DNA from 3 places in the Alteromonas macleodii ATCC 27126 genome. Region 1 is predicted to be linked to each of the others. Evidence: predicted binding sites of a transcription regulator. Region 1 holds the regulator's gene; each other region holds the start of a gene.
What was found. Region 1 encodes FNR, which switches genes on or off when oxygen is low (the NO sensors DNR and NnrR bind a similar motif). Its sites were predicted from a motif close to TTGATCTAGATCAA; they were not measured.
Positions count from the first base shown of each region.

Region 2: the regulator FNR is predicted to act here: its motif matches at 1,787-1,800, upstream of trhP (prephenate-dependent tRNA uridine(34) hydroxylase TrhP).
Region 3: the regulator FNR is predicted to act here: its motif matches at 1,043-1,056, upstream of clpB (ATP-dependent chaperone ClpB).

Region 1 covers NC_018632.1:2,327,327-2,330,610, forward strand. Annotated here, with positions in the region: partial or broken gene MASE_RS09845 (heavy metal translocating P-type ATPase) at 1-803, shown strand, start outside; gene ccoS (cbb3-type cytochrome oxidase assembly protein CcoS) at 805-1,035, shown strand; gene MASE_RS09855 (sulfite exporter TauE/SafE family protein) at 1,022-1,681, shown strand; gene fnr (fumarate/nitrate reduction transcriptional regulator Fnr) at 1,727-2,464, shown strand; gene uspE (universal stress protein UspE) at 2,709-3,284, shown strand, end outside.
Region 2 covers NC_018632.1:2,533,162-2,536,445, reverse strand. Annotated here, with positions in the region: gene MASE_RS10835 (YfhL family 4Fe-4S dicluster ferredoxin) at 1-199, opposite strand, end outside; gene trhP (prephenate-dependent tRNA uridine(34) hydroxylase TrhP) at 203-1,699, opposite strand; gene MASE_RS10825 (zinc-dependent metalloprotease) at 2,033-3,284, shown strand, end outside.
Region 3 covers NC_018632.1:2,874,177-2,877,460, reverse strand. Annotated here, with positions in the region: gene rluD (23S rRNA pseudouridine(1911/1915/1917) synthase RluD) at 1-228, shown strand, start outside; gene pgeF (peptidoglycan editing factor PgeF) at 245-1,000, shown strand; gene clpB (ATP-dependent chaperone ClpB) at 1,250-3,284, shown strand, end outside.

The DNA.
Region 1 (3,284 bases):
TTAGCGACGGTATAGCCTTTAGCGACGGTGTAGCCCTAAGCGAGACTTCTGCCTCTAGCGGCAGTGCTGACGCTATCGATAACACGGTACACAAAGTGACTAATTTTACCGTTACGCCAGGAGGTGGTATCAGCGGTGAGATCAATGACACGTTGTTTTCTATGGGTTCTGCAGCATTCAGCGTTCACGAATCACAGCTAAAACTCATTGAAGCGTTCCCTTCAGCTAACGTGTTTCTCACGGTTAAGGGGCGTATTATGGCGGCGTATGAAGTAAAGGATTCACTAAGAGAAGATACGCAAGAAACTCTCGATATATTAGCTGCAAGCCATACCCTCGCCGTTTTAAGTGGTGATACACAGCAAAACGTTAATGCGCTTACCGCACCATTGCCAATTTCGACCGCTAAAGGTGGCCTAACACCTGAGCAAAAGTACGAAGCCGTTCAAGCTATGCAGCAATCTGGCGCGAAAGTGATGATGATGGGGGATGGTATTAACGACGCTCCAGTTCTTGCCAGCGCTGATGTGGCGATTGCAGTGGGTAATGCCACAGACGTGGCTAAAACTGCCGCCGATGTGATACTGCTTGGCGATCAACTGCTTTCTGTACCAGAGCTTATTCGAACTGCGCATCAAGTGAAGCAAAAAATAAGGCAAAATATCGGCTGGTCGGTAGGTTACAACGTTTTGATCTTACCTTTCGCCGTATCAGGCCTACTTTCACCGTGGATGGCTGTTGTTGGTATGTCGTTAAGCAGTATCATTGTGGTCACAAACTCAACGCGACTTTTGAGCAAATAGCATGAGTATTATTTACGTATTAATTCCAATCGCCATCATCATTGTTGCCGTCGCTATCGTGATATTCTTTTGGGCGGTGAAAACCAATCAATTTGAAGATTTAGATCGCCAAGGTTATAGCATATTGTTTGACGATGATCTTCCGCCAGAAGAAAAAAAGCTAGCTGAGCAACGCAAGCAACTTCAAGACAGTAAAGTAGACAAAAGCCAAGCGCCACATGGAAGGGATTAACTACTTCTCTGCCTTTCTTATCGGCTTAGCCGGCGGAGTTCACTGTGTGGGAATGTGCGGTGGAATTGTCGCTGCGTTAAGGATGGTATCGCCTAAAGGCGCTTCAGCACTACCCTATACCCTCGCCTATAACATGGGACGTATAGTGAGCTATACCATCGCCGGAGCAATAACCGGGGCACTTGGAAAAATTGCAGCAGATTATATACCTCTTGCCAACTATGCCCTTTCCCTACTTAGCGGAATCATGTTGCTTCTACTGGCGTGTTATTTGGGTAAGTGGTGGACTGGCTTAACAGTGCTGGAAAATGCGGGTAAAGGCCTATTTTCCAAAGTCCAGCCGCTTTCAAAACGCTTTTTGCCATTTAAGACCCCTTTAAGTGCGTTGCCTTATGGTTTTATTTGGGGTTGGCTTCCTTGCGGTTTGGTGTATTCCACACTTACCTGGTCTCTCGCGGCGGGTAACGCGCTAGAAGGCGCTGCTATTATGTTCTTCTTCGGTTTGGGTACATTACCCACCTTGCTCGCTGCAAGCGCTGGTAGCCAATATATTGTTCAAAGTTTTCAACATAACCATTTTAGACAAATTATTGCAGTAATAATGGCAATATATGCAGCTTATCTTATTCATGGCGCAATCGTTTAAAAATGGGTGTATTATTGTCGGGTATTCTTTTAGAGAGCGTGCATTATGAGCAAAGGAAGCCAATTTTCTATTCACTGTCAAAACTGTAGTTTCAGTCACCTGTGTTTACCGGTGGCGTTAAACAAAACAGAAATCGAGTCTCTTGACGATATTATTGAACGCAAGAAGCCGCTTCATAAAGGTGACACGCTGATTCAAACTGGTGATAAATTCCGTTCTCTATTTGCAGTGAGAACCGGTTCATTCAAATCATTTGTGACTAATACCGAAGGTGAAGAACAGATTACCGGCTTCCACTTTCCTGGTGACATTATCGGTTTCGATGCATTAAGAGAGAACAAGCACCAAAGCTATACCTCTGCGTTAGAAACTGCCATGGTGTGTGAGCTTCCCTACGAGACCCTCGACGAAATGTCAGTGCAATTTCCAAAGCTACGTCACCAGATCATGAGCTTCATGAGCGCTGAAATAAAACAAGATCACGACATGATCATGCTTTTAAACAAGCGAACTGCAGAAGAGCGCTTACTGTATTTCATCTCACACCTGTCGCAACGCTTTGAAGAGCGTGGCTTTTCCCATAGAGAATTCCACTTAACCATGACGCGCAACGAAATTGGAAACTATTTAGGATTAACGATTGAAACGATTAGTCGTCTGTTAAGCCGTTTTCAAAAAGACAACATCATAAAAGTAGACGGCAAGCTTATTACTATTTTGGATTTCGATAGGCTAAACACCAAACTAGCGGCGCTTAACGGCCCTAGCGTTGTCTGCGGTTAGTCCTTTTTAAGTGTTAAATAAGGCGCGCACTAAGCGCGCTTTTTTGTAACCTGTGTTAGCCACTTATCTACCCTTTCAGCGCCACGCCGGTTGCTCCATATTCAATTAGGTAGGTTCACTCATGGTCGCCTCGTAAAATTCTTGATCTAAAACAACTTACGTTTTTCCCAATGTCGTTTATAGTTAGTATTAGAAAGCTTCGATTTCGACAGCCGCTACTAAGTTTCGTAGTTAGGGGGACGTTATGATTGAGTGTAAACGAATTCTGGCCGTGGTAGATGCCGAGCGCGATAACCAACCTGCACTAAGCCGAGCTTATGAACTCGCTTCAAAAACAGGCGCTTCAGTTACCGCAATGATGGTGGTATACGACTTATCTTATGATATGACGACCATGCTTAGCCCGGATGAGCGCGAGTCAATGCGCGATGCAGTTACAAAGGAGCATGCAAAATGGCTTGCCACCCACTTAAGAGAACAAGGATTCACTGAAACTGATATCGTTGTAGAATGGAATAATCGTGCGTATGAGTCGATTATTTACTACACCCTAAACAATCAGATAGATTTAGTGGTAAAGGCAACCAAAAAGCACGACGATCTTGCTTCTGTTATTTTCACCCCCACCGACTGGCATTTAATGCGTAAATGCCCTCGGCCAGTATTGCTCGTTAAAGAGCACGACTGGCCAGAAGGAGGAGAGATTATTGCTGCAGTAAACGTAGGCAGTGAAGACGATGAGCACGCCGCACTTAACGATAAGCTCACCCTCATTGCTAACGACTACGCCTCTTTATTGAAAGGGAGCGTAAATTTGGTC
Region 2 (3,284 bases), 210 kb from region 1:
CTTTATTGTGCGGGTCAGGCTTAACAACATCTATTGGGCATACCGCTGCGCAAGTAGGCGCATCGTAATGCCCCACGCATTCTGTACAGCGTAACGGGTCTATTTCATACACTTTATTACCCATGCTTATAGCGGCATTAGGGCATTCGGGTTCGCACATGTCGCAGTTAATGCAGCTATCAAGAATAAGCAGTGCCATGCATTATGCCTCGCTCGCGTTTTCGGGTGTTACTGCACTAGGAGCTTTTCGAAACGGATTGCGGGTATCAACGCCTTCATCTAAATTTCGCAGCAGTAGGGCAAAGTTTAGAGACACATCGCTGGGTATCGGTATTCTTACTTGGTGTCCTGAACCCTTAGCATCCGTAATAGAATGGTTTCTCTTTTCCAGCATCTCATTTAGAGTAAAGGTAATGTTGCCGCTTGGCGTCATCAACTCAAGCGAGTCACCTACACAGAATTTGTTTTTAACGTTTATAATTGCATAGCCAGACTCTTCACAACGGTCAATCACTTCACCAACAAATTGCTGTTTATCGCTGACTGAGTGGCCATACTCATAGTTCTGATATGCGTGGTGCGCATGGCGACGCAAGAAACCTTCGGTATAACCTCGATGAGCTAAAGTTTCCAAGCTTCCCATTAATGTACTATCAAATGGCTTCCCTGCTACCGCGTCGTCAATTGCTTTGCGATAAACTTGTGCTGTTCTAGCGCAGTAGTAATGTGATTTAGTGCGGCCTTCTATTTTTAAACTATGCACGCCCATTTGGGTTAACCTGCCAACATGTTGCACGGCACGCAAATCTTTAGAATTCATGATATAGGTGCCATGTTCGTCTTCAAAAGCTGGCATCAGTTCGCCAGGCTTTTCCTTTTCTTCTAACATAAACACTTGGGAGCTTGGCGTGCCTTCACCAAGGGTAGGAGTTATCATTTCAGGCGCTTCACCTGCATTATCAATCTGAATAGCTTGAACAATGTCACCGGTTTCGTTTTCTTCGCCCGTCTTAACATCGTAAGACCATCTACAAGCATTGGTACAAGTGCCCTGATTCGGATCGCGTTTATTCATATATCCAGACAATAAGCAGCGCCCCGAATACGCCATACAAAGCGCGCCATGCACAAACACTTCCAATTCCATGTCTGGAACATGCTCGCGAATAGTTTCAATTTCTTCCAAAGAGAGCTCTCGGGACAAAATAACGCGCTCTATGCCTTGTTTCTGCCAAAACTTCACCGTGGCGTAGTTCACCGCATTGGCCTGTACACTCAAGTGAATAGGCATTTCAGGAAAGGCGTCGCGCACCATCATAATAAGCCCTGGGTCTGACATAATTAACGCATCGGGCTTCATAGCAATTACTGGTGAAATATCTTTAAGGTAGGTACCTAGCTTACTGTTGTGCGGAGCAATGTTGCTTACTACATAGAACTTTTTACCTAAAGCATGTGCTTCTTCTATGCCTATCGCTAAGTTCTCAAGGCTGAATTCGTTGTTTCTTACGCGAAGCGAGTAGCGTGGCTGCCCAGCATAAACAGCATCAGCGCCATAGGCGAAAGCGTAGCGCATGTTGCGTAAGCTACCCGCAGGTGCAAGCAACTCTGGCGCGATTAACGTTTGGTTTGGCAATGTTGAAACTGAGTCTTCACGTAGGTTAGAAGAGCTGCGATTAGGTGATAATTTTGAAGTCATAGATAAAAACCGCTACTAGACGCTTTAAACAAGGCGGCGGATTTTATAAGCCGTAAAATACCTCTACAACTCAAACAAAGCTTGGTGTTGACCAAGATCAAATAATTTGTTGTCGCTTGTGTTTTTGAATGTTTAAACGGCAATTGAGCAGAGTCAATGCCAGCTGTTTTCTTCCATATAGTTGCGTTTTTAGTGCATTACCTTCGGTAGGAAAAAACAAGCCTGTTCACAGCTAAATAACAAGCAAAAAGAGCGCATTAAACGATGAACTACCATGGGCAAAACCCACCACATAGGGTAGGCTAGAAATTCACAATAATAAGGACTAACTGCATGCTGCAATTGAACATTTTTCATAAAGCGGCGCGACAAGTAAAAGCATCGGGTAAATCGGCCATTGCGATTACGGTATTATTTGTCGTGTCTACGTCTTCCGCGTTGGCTGCGCTGCCAAGCATTGGTGAATTCACCAGCGATATGACCAAAAAAGATGGTTTAATTCCTGTTTACTATGACGATGAAAGCGACAAAGTTTACTTGGCGGTGCCAACAGCCCACGCCGAATACCTGTTTCAAAGCAGCTTGCCTTACGGCGTAGGGTCTAACGACATTGGCCTTGATCGCGGCCAGCTAGGCAATACGCGTTTAGTAAGCTTTGAAAAATTTGGAAACAAGGTTTTATTAAAGCAGCACAACACCAAATACCGAGCAGCTCACGGCAGCGACGCTGAGAAACAGAGCATCGATGAAGCCTTTGCTGATTCGGTTATCGCAGGTTTTACGCTGGTAGCCAAAAATGACAGCGCCAGTCTAATAGATTACACACCGTTCTTATTAAGCGATATTCACGGCATTGGCAATCGCTTAGCGGGAACTAACCAAGGCAGTTTTAGTGTAGATAACATGCGAAGCGGCGTGTATTTACCTAAAACCAAAGGCTTTGAAAAAAATACTGAATTAGAGGCTTTAGTCACCTTTGCAGGTAAGAAGCCAGGCGAATACGTGCAGCAAGTTACGCCCGACCCAGAAAGCTTGTCGGTGCACTTGCATCATTCGTTTGTGGCTCTGCCTGATGATAATTACACGCCCAGAGAGTACCACCCGTACTCGGGCTACTGGAAATTCAGTTACTTTGATTATTCAACGCCTATCAGCGAGCCTACTGAACAGCGTTTTATTACCCGCCATCGTTTAAACAAGAAAACCCCGCATGCTGCAATGAGCGAAGCAGTGGAGCCTATTGTGTATTACCTAGATCCTGGTATTCCAGAACCCGTAATGACCGCGCTTAAAGAAGGGGCGAGCTGGTGGAATCAAGCCTATGAAGCCGCAGGCTATAAAGATGCGTTTCAGGTGAAAGTATTGCCCGAAGGTGCCGACCCAATGGACGTGCGCTATAACGTAATCAACTGGGTACATCGCGCAACGCGCGGTTGGTCTTATGGTTCGTCGGTTGTCGACCCGCGCACTGGTGAAATTATCAAAGGTCACGTTACGCTCGGCTCATTGCGTGTAAGACAAGATTATTTAATTGCCCTTGGCCTAACCAGTCCTTTTAAGGACGGCAGCACCGACACCACTGCAC
Region 3 (3,284 bases), 550 kb from region 1:
GACCAAGTTTATGGCGGGCGTCCTCGTCTTCCTAAAGGGGCGTCAGAAGAATTTATCGCTGCGCTTCGCGGATTCCAACGTCAGGCGTTGCACGCCGCACAGCTCTCGCTGTTTCACCCTGAAACTGAAGAGTGGATGACGTGGAAAGCTCCCCTACCTCAAGATATGCAGGACTTGCTTAAAGCCGTGAAAAAGGACACCGCGGACAATCCACAAGATATGCTTTAATGAGTAAGGCGAACTTATGACATTGTCAGCTGCGAATTCACCTATTTCATCCACGCTGGATTTGATTACGCCAGCGTGGTCATGTCCCGCAAATGTTGTTGCATACACAACGACAAGAATGGGAGGTACAAGCATAGGTGATTTTGCAGGTTTGAACGTTGGCGCCCACGTGGGGGACGACCTCCTACTAGTGAAAGCCAATAGAAGCCTAATTCCACATAGTGAAAAGATCACATGGTTGGAGCAAGTGCACAGCAACCGCGTGGTGTCATTGCCGAGCGCAGATACCACCGCTGATGCGTCGTATTCTTCTTCAACATCGCATTTTTGTGCGGTAATGACCGCAGACTGCGTGCCCATTTTATTGTGTGATGAAAGCGGTCAAGAAGTGGCGGCAGTACATGCTGGTTGGAAAGGTCTCGATACTAACATTATCGGAAGTGCTGTTTCACACTTTGGCAGCGATGCAAAAAAACTCATCGCTTGGGTTGGTCCTGCAATCAGCGGGCCCTGCTACGAAGTTGATGTACAGTTGGCGAGTAAGTTTCGCCATATAGACGGTGCCATTGCCAATAGCTCTAATAGAGGGAAGTACTTATTAGATCTACCTCTAGTGGCACAGGTGCAATTGCAGCAAGCTGGCGTTGAGAGTATTACACAAAGTAACTTGTGTACTTACACTGACGAACAGCGTTTTTACTCCCATCGAAGAGCTACGCATCAAAACAAGCGCACGACTGGGCGTATAGTTAGCGTAATAGGCCTGCTTTAAATTGTTTCGAAAAAAGGCGGCAGTTTTAGTCTGATCACACAGTTGCGCTAGATCAAACTTCATACATTATTTGTTATCTTTTTGGCTAACTTTTTAATCTCATACTTGAATCGCAATTGAGCAGCCTACATAACTAGAACATAAAGAATACCATTCCGCATAGATCATTACCCACTCAGCGAGAGTTAAAATGTTCGTAATTGCGGCGTGTTACCGCAGGTATAGTTGTTCATTAATTAGGTTGAAATTATGAGACTAGATAGATTTACCAGTAAATTTCAGCTCGCAATATCCGATGCTCAATCACTCGCATTGGGGCGAGATCATCAATACATTGAACCTGTCCATTTAATGACTGCCATGCTAAATCAGCAAGGCGGGTCAGTACGCCCTTTGCTTGACCAAGCAAACATCAATGTAAATGCGCTACGCTCAGCACTGAGCCAAGCTATTGAGCGCCTACCTCGTATTGAAGGCATTGGGGGAGATGTTCAATTAAGTAAAGACAGCGGCATTTTGCTAAATCTTTGTGACAAGATAGCGCAGCAGCGAAAAGACGAATACATCACTTCAGAAATCTTTGTTCTAGCGGCGCTACAAGATAAAGGGCGCTTGGGGGAAATCCTCAAAAGCCTGAATATCACTAAAGAAGCTATTGAAAGCGCAATAGACGACATGCGTGGTGGCCAGAAGGTCACGGATCCTAATGCTGAAGATGTACGTCAAGCGCTTGAAAAATACACGACAGATTTAACCGAGCGAGCAGAACAAGGTAAGCTCGACCCGGTCATTGGTCGAGACGATGAGATTCGCAGAACTGTTCAAGTACTGCAGCGTCGAACCAAAAACAACCCAGTACTCATTGGTGAGCCGGGTGTGGGTAAAACGGCTATTGTTGAAGGGTTGGCTCAGCGCATCATTAATGGCGAAGTGCCTGAGGGCTTAAAGAACAAGCGTGTTCTTGCCCTTGATATGGGCGCGTTAGTGGCGGGAGCTAAATATCGCGGTGAGTTTGAAGAACGCCTTAAAGCAGTGCTTAATGAGCTGGCTAAAGAAGAAGGCCGCGTGATCTTATTCGTTGACGAACTGCACACCATGGTAGGTGCAGGGAAGGGCGATGGAGCGATGGATGCAGGTAATATGCTTAAACCTGCGTTAGCCCGTGGTGAACTTCACTGCGTTGGTGCTACAACACTGGATGAATATCGTCAGTACATTGAAAAAGACGCAGCACTTGAACGTCGTTTCCAAAAGGTATTAGTTGAAGAACCAAGCGTTGAAGACACTATTGCTATTCTGCGTGGCTTAAAAGAGCGCTATGAGCTCCATCACTCGGTAGATATTACTGATCCCGCTATCGTTGCAGCGGCAAGTTTGTCGCATCGTTATATTAGCGACCGCCAATTGCCAGACAAAGCCATTGATCTTATAGACGAGGCTGCGTCTAGCATTCGATTGCAAATAGACTCCAAGCCCGAAGAGATGGATCGTCTAGAGCGTCGTATCATCCAGCTAAAATTGGAAGAGCAAGCTCTGGCCAAAGAAACAGATGATGCGAGTCATAAGCGACTTGAGATGATTGAGTTAGAGCGTGAGCAAGCGGAAACCAAGTACGCAGAGCTTGAGAAAGTGTGGTTGGATGAGAAAGACGCCATGCAGGGCACTCAAACCATTAAAGGGGAGCTTGAGCAGGCTAAACTTGACTTGGAGATAGCGCGACGTGCATCTGATTTGAATCGTATGTCGGAACTTCAGTACGGCCGTATTCCAGAGCTTGAAGCAAAGTTAGAGCAAGCGGCTGAAAACGAAACTCGCGAGACGACGTTACTTAAAAATAAAGTGACGGACGTTGAAATTGCAGATGTGCTTTCGCGGTGGACGGGTATACCTGTAGCGCGAATGCTTGAGGGCGAGCGTGAGAAGTTGTTGCGTATGGAAGACGTACTTCACAAACGGGTTGTTGGACAAGAAGAAGCGGTTGAAGCGGTTTCAAACGCAATTCGACGTTCACGTGCTGGGCTTGCGGATCCAAACCGACCTATTGGCTCATTCTTATTTTTAGGGCCAACTGGCGTGGGCAAAACTGAGCTCTGCAAAGCCTTGGCAGGCTTTATGTTCGATACTGAAGATGCCATGGTGCGTATCGATATGTCAGAGTTTATGGAAAAACACTCGGTAGCACGCTTAGTGGGTGCACCTCCTGGCTATGTTGGCTACGAGGAAGGTGGCTATTTAACCGAAGCGGTGCGTCGCAAGCCATACTCGGTCATTTTGTTGGACGAGG